DNA from 3 places in the Erwinia pyri genome. Region 3 is predicted to be linked to each of the others. Evidence: predicted binding sites of a transcription regulator. Region 3 holds the regulator's gene; each other region holds the start of a gene.
What was found. Region 3 encodes LexA, which represses DNA repair genes until DNA is damaged. Its sites were predicted from a motif close to TNCTGTATGTACATACAGNA; they were not measured.
Positions count from the first base shown of each region.

Region 1 (3,280 bases), 590 kb from region 3:
CGCACGCCGGGTAACTGGCCTGCGGTGTTCCGCTATATTGCTGAGCTGGCGGGGGAGCTACGTGAAAAAGGGGTGTTCAACATGCTGCTGTCAGATGGGCGTTATCTGATGGCCTTCTGTTCCACCAATCTGTTCTGGATAACCCGACGCGCGCCTTTTGGCAAAGCGACGCTGCTGGATCAGGATGTGGAAATTGATTTTCAGAAGCAGACCACGCCAAACGACGTGGTCACGGTGATCGCCACTCAGCCCCTGACGGGCAATGAAACCTGGCACAAGATTGAGCCAGGCGACTGGGCGCTATTTTGTCTCGGTGAGCGCGAGCGCTGATCCCGATCCGGGCGTGCTGAGCAGCGGGCCGTTCAGCACGTAGCGGCCCGCGTTGACGCTGACGGAGGGCGGCAGGCGGTTCTGCACAAACTGCGCATAGCCCGGCTGTAGCTGCTGCCAGAAGCTGTAATAAACCGAGTTACGATGACGCTGCAGATTGCTGTCAGTCATGCGGAACGGGTAAATGCTCACTTCCACACGTGGCTGGCCGTTACGCAGCGCCGCTTCCACATAGTGATAAATATCGTCGATGTTGGCATCGGTCATCGCATAGCAGCCAATAGAGACGCAGCTGCCGTGGATCATCAGGTATTTTCCCTCATAACCCTGCTGGCGATCGTACTCGTTGGGGAAGCCGACGTTTATAGCGCGATAGAAACGGCTGTCCGGTTTTAGCTGGGAAAGGCCCACGCTGTAAAATCCTTCCGGACTTTTAAAATCACCCTGACGACGTTTTGGACCTAAGCCGCCCGAGAAATTACAAATGCGATAGCTGTTGAGCAAACGGTAGTCGTTACCGATTTTGCCATACAGCTCCAGCGTACGTTCTTCTTTAAAGATCTGAATATAGACGGGGGTGCCGAGTAACTGTTTCTTCAACTCTTTGCTTACCGGGGCGAGCGGCGTTACCGGTGTGACGGGTACGCTGGCGATAGCGACGGCTGGCAGTAAAAACATCGCAAACAGCAGTGCGATTTTGCCCATTCTGGTTCCCTTGAAAAGAGGGGTGGATGCTACGCCCGCAGGCGCTGTTACTTGCAATATCGGAGAATTCCGCTATCGCTGCGCCACATTAGCATTGTCTATTTTTTTATCAAGAGAGTGCAGGTGAAAATGAGAAATAAAATTCCCCTGCACGCCACTACCGCTGCGCTTTGCGGCACCAAACGCAAGTTGAAATCGTTCTGGTTGACTGTATACTTATCCAGTGCATCTGGAGGGGGATATGCGTAAAATCATTCACGTTGATATGGACTGCTTTTTCGCCGCGGTGGAAATGCGCGACGATCCCAGTCTGCGTGATATCCCCATTGCCATTGGCGGCAGTCACTTAAAGCGCGGGGTGATCAGCACGGCGAATTATCCCGCCCGCAAATTTGGCGTGCACAGCGCGATGTCTACTGCGATGGCGCTGAAGCTCTGTCCGCATTTAAGAGTGATCCCCGGCCGCTTTGACGCCTATAAAGAAGCCAGCCAGCATATTCGTGAAATTTTCTCGCGCTATACCTCACTGATTGAACCGCTATCATTAGATGAGGCCTATCTGGATGTCACAGATAGCCCGCATTGCCACGGCTCGGCAACGCTTATCGCCCGTGAAATCCGCCAGACCATTGCGCGCGAGCTGAATCTCACCGCCTCTGCCGGCATCGCTCCCATTAAATTCGTGGCCAAAATCGCCTCCGACTTAAATAAACCCGACGGACAGTTTGTGATCACCCCCGATGCGCTCGCCGGGTTTCTGGTGACGCTGCCGCTGTCGAAGATCCCGGGGGTAGGAAAAGTGACCGCAAAGAAGCTGGAGGAGATGGGGCTAAAGACCTGTGCAGACGTGCAGAAAACCGATCTGGCAGCTCTGTTAAAGCGCTTTGGCAAGTTTGGTCGCGTAATCTGGGAGCGTAGCAACGGCATCGATGAGCGGGAAGTGATCACGGAGCGGCTGCGCAAATCGCTGGGCGTGGAGCGCACGCTCTCGGAAGATATTCACAGCTGGGAAGCGTGCCTGGAGGTTATCGACAGGCTTTTTGAGGAGCTGGAGCGCAGGCTAATCAAAATCAAACCTGACCGGCAGATTGCGCGTCAGGGGGTAAAACTCAAGTTCGACGATTTCCAGCAAACCACCCAGGAACACGTCTGGCAGGAGCTGAATAAGGATGATTTGATCGCGGTGGCGAAAAAAACCTGGGATGAGCGGCGGGCAGAGCGGGGCGTCAGGCTGGTGGGGCTGCACGTTACCCTGCTGGATCCTCAGCTTGAGCGGCAGCTGTTGCTGGGGCTCTGAATCGGGGCGGAAGATCTTCCGCCCCGCTACGATTTACTTAGCAGGGATCGCCTTCAGCAGCGCCGTCAGCAGTTGCCAGTAGAGGCCAACGCTTTCAATATGCACCTGCTCGTCCGGCGAGTGGGGGCCGGTAATCGTCGGGCCAATAGAGACCATATCCATCTCAGGATAAGGCTTCTTAAACAGGCCGCACTCCAGACCCGCGTGGATCACCTGAATGTTCGGCGTTTTGCCAAACAGTTTTTTGTAGGTTTCGCCTACCAGCGCCATGACCGGCGAGGAAGCATCAGGCTGCCAGCCCGGGTAGCTGCCTTTCGCCACGGTAGTGGCTCCAGCCAGGTCACCCAGCGCGGTCAGCATTTCCACCACGTACTCTTTACCGCTGTCGATCAGGGAGCGGATCAGGCAGTTGATTTTCGCCTCCTCTTCCTTCAGCGACACCACGCCAAGGTTCAGCGAAGTTTCAACCACGCCTTTCATCACGTCTGAATTGCGGATTACGCCGTTTGGCGTGCTGTTCAGCAGCGCAAAAAACGCATCACGGCTTTGTGCCGTCAGCGCCGGGCCGCCAGCCGCCACGTTTTCAACAACGACGTTGACGTTTTTCTCTTTCAGGCTCAGTTCAGCCTTCAGCGTCTCCAGATAGCCCAGCGCCAGGCTTTTCAGCTCGTCCACTTTCTCCGCAGGCACCGCCAGCGTGGCAACTGCCTCACGCGGAATGGCGTTACGCAGCGTACCGCCGGTGAAATCGACCAGACGCAGGTCAAGCGCTTTGGCGTGGGCAAACAGGAAGCGAGCCAGCAGCTTGTTAGCGTTGCCCAGACCGACGTGAATATCACAGCCGGAATGGCCGCCTTTCAGCCCCTTCAGGGTCAGCTTCAGCGGCTCGTAGCCGGCCGGCACCGCTTCACGCGTCACGGCCAGCGTGGTGGTGAAATCAATCCCGCC
Region 1 is NZ_CP132353.1:3,542,400-3,545,679, reverse strand. It holds gene Q3V30_RS16860 (class II glutamine amidotransferase) at 1-330, shown strand, start outside; gene dpaA (peptidoglycan meso-diaminopimelic acid protein amidase) at 301-1,035, opposite strand; gene dinB (DNA polymerase IV) at 1,277-2,332, shown strand; gene pepD (beta-Ala-His dipeptidase) at 2,366-3,280, opposite strand, start outside.
Region 1: the regulator LexA is predicted to act here: its motif matches at 1,242-1,261, upstream of dinB (DNA polymerase IV).

Region 2 (3,280 bases), 1.0 Mb from region 3:
CTTTGAACGTCTCTCGGCCGGTCTGGCCGCCCTGACCCAACAGGCGGACTGGGTACTGACTGAAGGCGCCGGAGGCTGGTTTACGCCGCTCTCTGCCACCACAACGTTTGCCGACTGGGTGCAGCAAGAGCAGCTGCCTGTGGTGCTGGTGGTAGGCGTGAAGCTGGGCTGTATCAATCATGCCATGTTGACGGCACAGGCGATACAAGCCAGCGGGCTGCGTCTGGCTGGCTGGATAGCCAATGACATTCAGCCAGCAGGAAAACGGCACCAGGAGTACCTGGCGACGTTAAAACAGCGTTTGCCCGCGCCGATGCTGGGAGAGATCCCCTGGCTGGCTCACGCCGATGAGTTTGACAAGCTTGGGCACTATCTTCGTTTACCGCAGTAATAGCCGCTCAGCAGCCATGTTGATTCCGGGGAGCGCGCCCCCGGAATCGCTCTTATGATACCGTAAGCCAGGTGTTGACCATGCTCTCATCCAGCTGAGCGACTTTGCCATGGGCCACATTGCGCCCGCGATGCAACAGCAGGAAGTAATCCGCCACCTTGCGGATAAAAGAGATGCGTTGTTCAAGCAGCAGAATCGTCAACCCGAAATCATGATTCAGCCGGTGGATCAGATTGCCCATCTCCTCTTCCAGCCACGGCGACATGCCCTCGGTTGGCTCATCCAGAATCAACAGCTTCGGCTGTAACACCAGCGCTCTGGCCAACGCTAACTGCTGCTGCTGGTCCATCTGTAGCTCCCCGCTGCGCTGATGCCGCAAAGAGTAGAGCGCCGGGAACAGGTCATACACCATCTGTGGGATCGCTTTGTGACACTCCAGTCCGGCACCGGCCAGCAGGGCGATCTGTAAATTCTCCTCCACGCTGAGCTGTGAGAAGATTTGCCGTCCCTGCGGCACGTAGCCAATGCCCAGCGCGGCGCGCTGTTCCATCGGTTGCAGCAGCAGATCCTGGGGAGGAAGATTCGCCTCCTGCCAGATCATCGACCCGCTGTTGATAGGCAGATGGCCCATGATGCAGTTGACCAGCGTGGTTTTTCCCATGCCAGGCCGCCCCAGAACCCCGGTACAGGTGCCAGGGGTAAGATCCAGGTCAACATCCCACAAGATGTGATTCTGCCCATAAAATTGGTTGATTGAACGTAAGCTGAGCATCTGACACTCTCCTCCAGACAGTTTTCGATCGCACCTGGTTGCATCCGCTCTACGTCGTGTGGCAAACAGTCGTCAACGTTTCCAGTGAAACGCCTGCGGCTTTGGGCTTCTCGCTCTGGTGTTAAGAAAGCGTGAGGCGGTTACGTTTTCTCTTGCAATTGACAGGCCAATCTGGCGGAAGGCGGGGAAAACGGCGGAGGAGCTGATAATCAGCACCAGTGATTGGTAATAAAAGTTAAATAATTGCCCCAGGTAATATTCCCCTGCACCCACTCGGTGCTGCGTAAGAATCATTTCTGGTGCAACTGCCTGTCTCAGAGGCAATCCCGGGCTGTCATCAAAGTGAAAAAAACGCGGAGAAAAGGGTGGCGGCAATCGGGGATCTATGCTCTTTGCTGGCACCAATCGTGAAGCCACGGACGAAAATAATGCAAAAAAAAATATTTGTGGGGGCAGCGGCAGGGTGATCACGATTTATACACAGCAGACGGGTCGGGCGCTGAAATCAGTTATCCACCATTCCTGTGGATAACCATGTGCATGAGCGTCTGAAAACTTACGCCAGGCGAGAGCGGGCGCGGGTTGAGCACGAAGTGATGCGAAACTCGTCTCTGGGGATAAACTAAATAAAATCAATGCGTTATTTAAAATCAAGCCGCATAAACTTCTGCGATATGATGGCACCCGCATTTTGTCAGTGACGCTTGACAATTGTTAAACTTTCTATCCTCTTGGGGATAACCCTGCCAGGCTGTAGCCAGGAGGACGCTCAGCCATCCTCTGCAGGCAGTGTTGCTCTTCACGCTTCACCATCTTGCAAAATAACTGTAATTATATCCAGTCTTTTTTGCTGGTAAAATCGTTGTGGCAGAGTAAAATTAGGTTTCTGTCCGCGCACTTCATCACCAGGTAGCCATTCAATGAGCAAAGTCTTTAAACTCAACTCCGATTTCAAACCCGCTGGCGACCAGCCCGAGGCGATCCGTCGCCTGGAAGAGGGGCTGGAAGATGGGCTGGCGCATCAGACGCTGCTCGGGGTAACCGGCTCCGGGAAAACCTTTACCGTCGCCAACGTCATTGCCGATCTTAATCGCCCAACCATGGTGCTGGCGCCCAACAAAACGCTGGCCGCGCAGCTCTACGGCGAGATGAAAGAGTTCTTCCCGGAAAACGCGGTGGAATATTTCGTCTCTTATTACGATTACTATCAGCCAGAAGCGTACGTACCCAGCTCAGATACTTTTATCGAGAAAGATGCTTCAGTAAATGAGCATATTGAGCAGATGCGTCTCTCCGCCACCAAAGCGCTGCTGGAAAGGCGGGATGTGATTGTGGTGGCGTCAGTGTCGGCCATTTACGGTCTGGGCGATCCCGATCTCTATCTGAAAATGATGCTGCACCTGACCCGCGGGATGGTTATCGACCAGCGCGCAATCCTGCGCAGGCTCTCTGAACTGCAGTACACCCGTAACGATCAGGCCTTTCAGCGTGGCACCTTCCGCGTGCGCGGAGAGGTGATTGATATCTTCCCGGCAGAGTCAGACGACTATGCGTTGCGCGTGGAGCTGTTTGATGAGGAAGTTGAGCGGTTGTCAATTTTTGACCCGTTAACCGGGCAGATTAGCTCGGTTATTCCGCGCTACACCATCTACCCCAAAACGCACTACGTGACGCCGCGTGAGCGTATTCTCCAGGCGATGGAAGAGATCAAGGTGGAGCTGGCCGATCGGCGCAAAACGTTGATGGAGAATAATAAACTGCTGGAAGAGCAGCGAATTTCTCAGCGCACCCAGTTTGATCTGGAGATGATGAACGAGCTGGGCTACTGCTCCGGGATTGAGAACTACTCGCGCTATCTTTCCGGCCGTGGGCCAGGCGAAGCGCCGCCCACGCTCTTCGACTATCTGCCCGCCGACGGCCTGCTGGTGATTGACGAATCTCACGTTACTATCCCGCAAATTGGCGGCATGTACCGCGGTGACCGCGCGCGTAAAGAGACGCTGGTAGAGTATGGTTTCCGCCTGCCTTCGGCTCTGGATAACCGTCCAATGAAGTTTGAGGAGTTCGAGGGACTGGCACCGCAAACCATTTATGTCTCCGCCACGCCGGGCAACTAC
Region 2 is NZ_CP132353.1:3,134,563-3,137,842, reverse strand. It holds gene bioD (dethiobiotin synthase) at 1-391, shown strand, start outside; gene Q3V30_RS14770 (ABC transporter ATP-binding protein) at 444-1,163, opposite strand; gene Q3V30_RS14765 (hypothetical protein) at 1,236-1,634, opposite strand; gene uvrB (excinuclease ABC subunit UvrB) at 2,084-3,280, shown strand, end outside.
Region 2: the regulator LexA is predicted to act here: its motif matches at 1,987-2,006, upstream of uvrB (excinuclease ABC subunit UvrB).

Region 3 (3,280 bases):
TAACAAATGATTTCACTGCACGAACCAGCTCCCATTCTGCCAGTGGCGACGCCAGATAAGCCAGAGCGTCAGGCCGCGTAGCAGCAGGAATACCGTCACCGCCAGCCATAGCCCATGGTTGCCCAGCAGCGGGACAGTAAACAGCGTCAGGCCATACCCCGCAGCCGCAATGAACATGCCATTACGCATTTCGCTGGCGCGCGTTGCCCCGATAAACATGCCATCCAGCAGATAGCACCAGACGCCGCAGACGGGCAGTACGATTTGCCAGAACAGATAGCTGTCGGCCTGCTGCTGCAAGGCCGGAATTGAGGTGAGTAAGGCGACTATCTCCGTGCCAGCCAGGCCATAAATCAGGGAAAAAGCGAGTGCCACCAGCCCTGCCTGACGACAGGCGGCGCGCCAGACCGAGAGCAGCTTCTCTGCGTTTTTAGCCCCAAAGGCTTCGCCAGAGCACGCTTCAACGGCATAGGCAAAGCCATCCAGCGCATAGGCGGTAAAGGTCAGGAACATCAGCAGCACCGCATTCACAGCGACCACTTCGCCACCCAGACGCGCGCCCAGAACAGTCAGCGAGGCGAAGCAGAGTTGCAGCAGCAGAGAGCGCAGCATAATGTCGCGATTGAGCCGCAATAGCCGCCCAATATTGCCGCACCAGGCCGTTTTTATCAGCGGCAGCGAAATACCGCGCAGCTTCAGCACGCGCCACACCATCACCAGACCGATAATCATCGTGGCATATTCAGCTATTGCCGTGGCGGCAGCGGCGCCCTGCACGCCCCATTTCAGGCCAATCACGAACCAGAGATCCAGCGCGATATTTACCACGTTCCCCACCACCAGCAGGATCACCGGCGCCCGCGCATACTGAACGCCCAGCAGCCAGCCAAGCAGCACCAGATTCGCCAGCGTGGCAGGGGCGCTCAGCCAGCGAATATTCATAAACAGCGCGGCCTGATGCAGCACTTCTCTGTCGCCGCCGACAAGGGAAAGCGCAAGATGCGTTAGGGGAGATTTCAGCAGAACAAACAGCAGGCCAGCGGCCACTGCAATCAGAAGGGGTTGCATCAGAGCACGGGCCAGCGCGGGTTTATCCCCTGCGCCAAAAGCTTGCGCCGTGAGGCCGGTAGTACTCATGCGTAAAAACAGCAGCAGCATAAAGAGAAAGCTGGTAGCCGTGGTGCCAACGGCTACGCCGCCCAGATAGGCAGGACTGTCCAGATGGCCAATGACCGCCGTATCCACCAGCCCCAGCAGCGGCACGGTGATATTCGACAGGATCATTGGCAGCGCCAGCCGCCAGAGATGTTTATCCGAGGGGGAAATTAATCGCATTATCATCCACTGTGCGACTGGCTAATAAGCACTATCGTCGCACCAGAGCGGCGCCACGATAACAGTGGCGCACCTCTCAGCAGGTGCGCCCGGATCGGACCTTTAGAGCCAGTTACCGTTGCGAATCACGCCCACGGCCAGCCCTTCAATCGACAGCGTCTGCTGACGCAGGTCTACCACGATCGGTTGGAAATCGCTGTTTTCAGGGAGTAAATGCACAATATTACCCTGTTTTTTAAGGCGTTTTACCGTAACCTCATCATCAATGCGCGCCACCACGACCTGGCCGTTACGCACATCCTGCGTTTTATGCACGGCGAGCAGATCACCATCCATAATGCCGATATCTTTCATCGACATTCCGCTGACGCGCAGCAGGAAATCGGCGCCCGGTTTAAACAAACCTGGGTCCACCTTGAAGTGCCCTTCGATATGCTGCTCCGCCAGTAAAGGCTCCCCGGCAGCAACGCGCCCTATCAACGGCAACCCTGTCTCATCTTCCATCATCAGGCGGATACCGCGTGATGCGCCGGAGACGATTTCAATCACGCCTTTACGCGCCAGCGCTTTGAGGTGCTCTTCAGCCGCATTAGGGGAACGGAAGCCGAGCTGCGCAGCAATCTCCGCCCGCGTCGGTGGCATGCCGGTCTGGTTAATGTGGTCGCGTATCAGGTCGTAAACCTGCTGCTGCCTTGCCGTTAGTGCTTTCATCCCGCCCCCTGGTTGTTTATACAGTCGACTGTGAGTATATACAGGTATTTGCGCATTGAAAACCTAAACCTGCTTAAAAAACGACGGTTCGCTAAAATCTGGAAAACATCCCGCAATTAACCCATTAACAGCATTACCCACACAAAAATAGCGAGTAATATCGTCAGCAGCACCGCGGCAGAGCCCATATCCTTCGCGCGGCCCGATAAGGGATGGAATTCGCTGCCAATCCGGTCCACAACAGCTTCCAGCGCGCTATTGAGGATCTCGACGATAATGACCAGCACCACAGACCCTATCAGCAGCACTCGCGTCATGGCATCCACGTCGAGCCAGCAGGCAACAATGGTGGCAATCACGGCAGCAACGGCTTCCTGCCGGAAGGCCGCCTCGTTTTGCCAGGCGGCGCGTATTCCTTTCCACGAGTAGCCGGCGGCTTTTATAATGCGGGTCAGTCCGGTGACGTTATTTGCCATAATGAGGGAACCCTTTGTGATGATTAACGTCAATGTCTGGGTGGCGCACATTTTGCAACACCACAGATCTCACTGGCGCTTTCTGGTATGCTTGCGGCGCTTTGCTAACAAGAGGCTTCATGTTGTCTATGTCAGGTTGGCGTAACTTATATTATAAAGTATTGAATTTACCGGTTAAATTTCTGGTAAAGAGTAAAGCGATTCCTGCCGAGCCGGTCACTGAGCTGTCGCTCGACACATCGCGCCCTATTATGTATGTGCTGCCCTATGATTCAAAGGCCGATCTGCTGGCGCTGCGTGAACAGTGCCGCAAACAGGATCTCCCCGATCCGCTGGATCCGCTTGAAATCGACGGAACGGTACTGCCTCGGCACGTCTTTATCCATGATGGCCCGCGTGTCTTCCCCTACTTCGTGCCAAACGTGGAATCGGTGAAACTGTTCCATGAGTACCTGGATCTCCACCGCAGCAATCCTTTACTGGATGTGCAGATGGTGCCGGTCTCTGTGATGTTTGGCCGGGCGCCTGGCCGCGAAGTGCAGGGTGACGATCAGCCCCATCTGCGCGTGCTGAACGGCGTACAGAAATTCGTTGCCGTGCTGTGGTTAGGCCGCGACAGCTTTGTGCGTTTCTCACCGATGGTGTCGCTTCGCCGCATGGCTACCGAACACGGTACGGATAAAAGCATTGCCCAGAAGCTGGCAAGAGTGGCGAGAATGCACTTTGCCCGCCAGCGTCTGGCTGCAGTGGGTCCCCGT
Region 3 is NZ_CP132353.1:4,131,090-4,134,369, forward strand. It holds gene dinF (MATE family efflux transporter DinF) at 13-1,335, opposite strand; gene lexA (transcriptional repressor LexA) at 1,438-2,046, opposite strand; gene Q3V30_RS19605 (diacylglycerol kinase) at 2,163-2,522, opposite strand; gene plsB (glycerol-3-phosphate 1-O-acyltransferase PlsB) at 2,651-3,280, shown strand, end outside.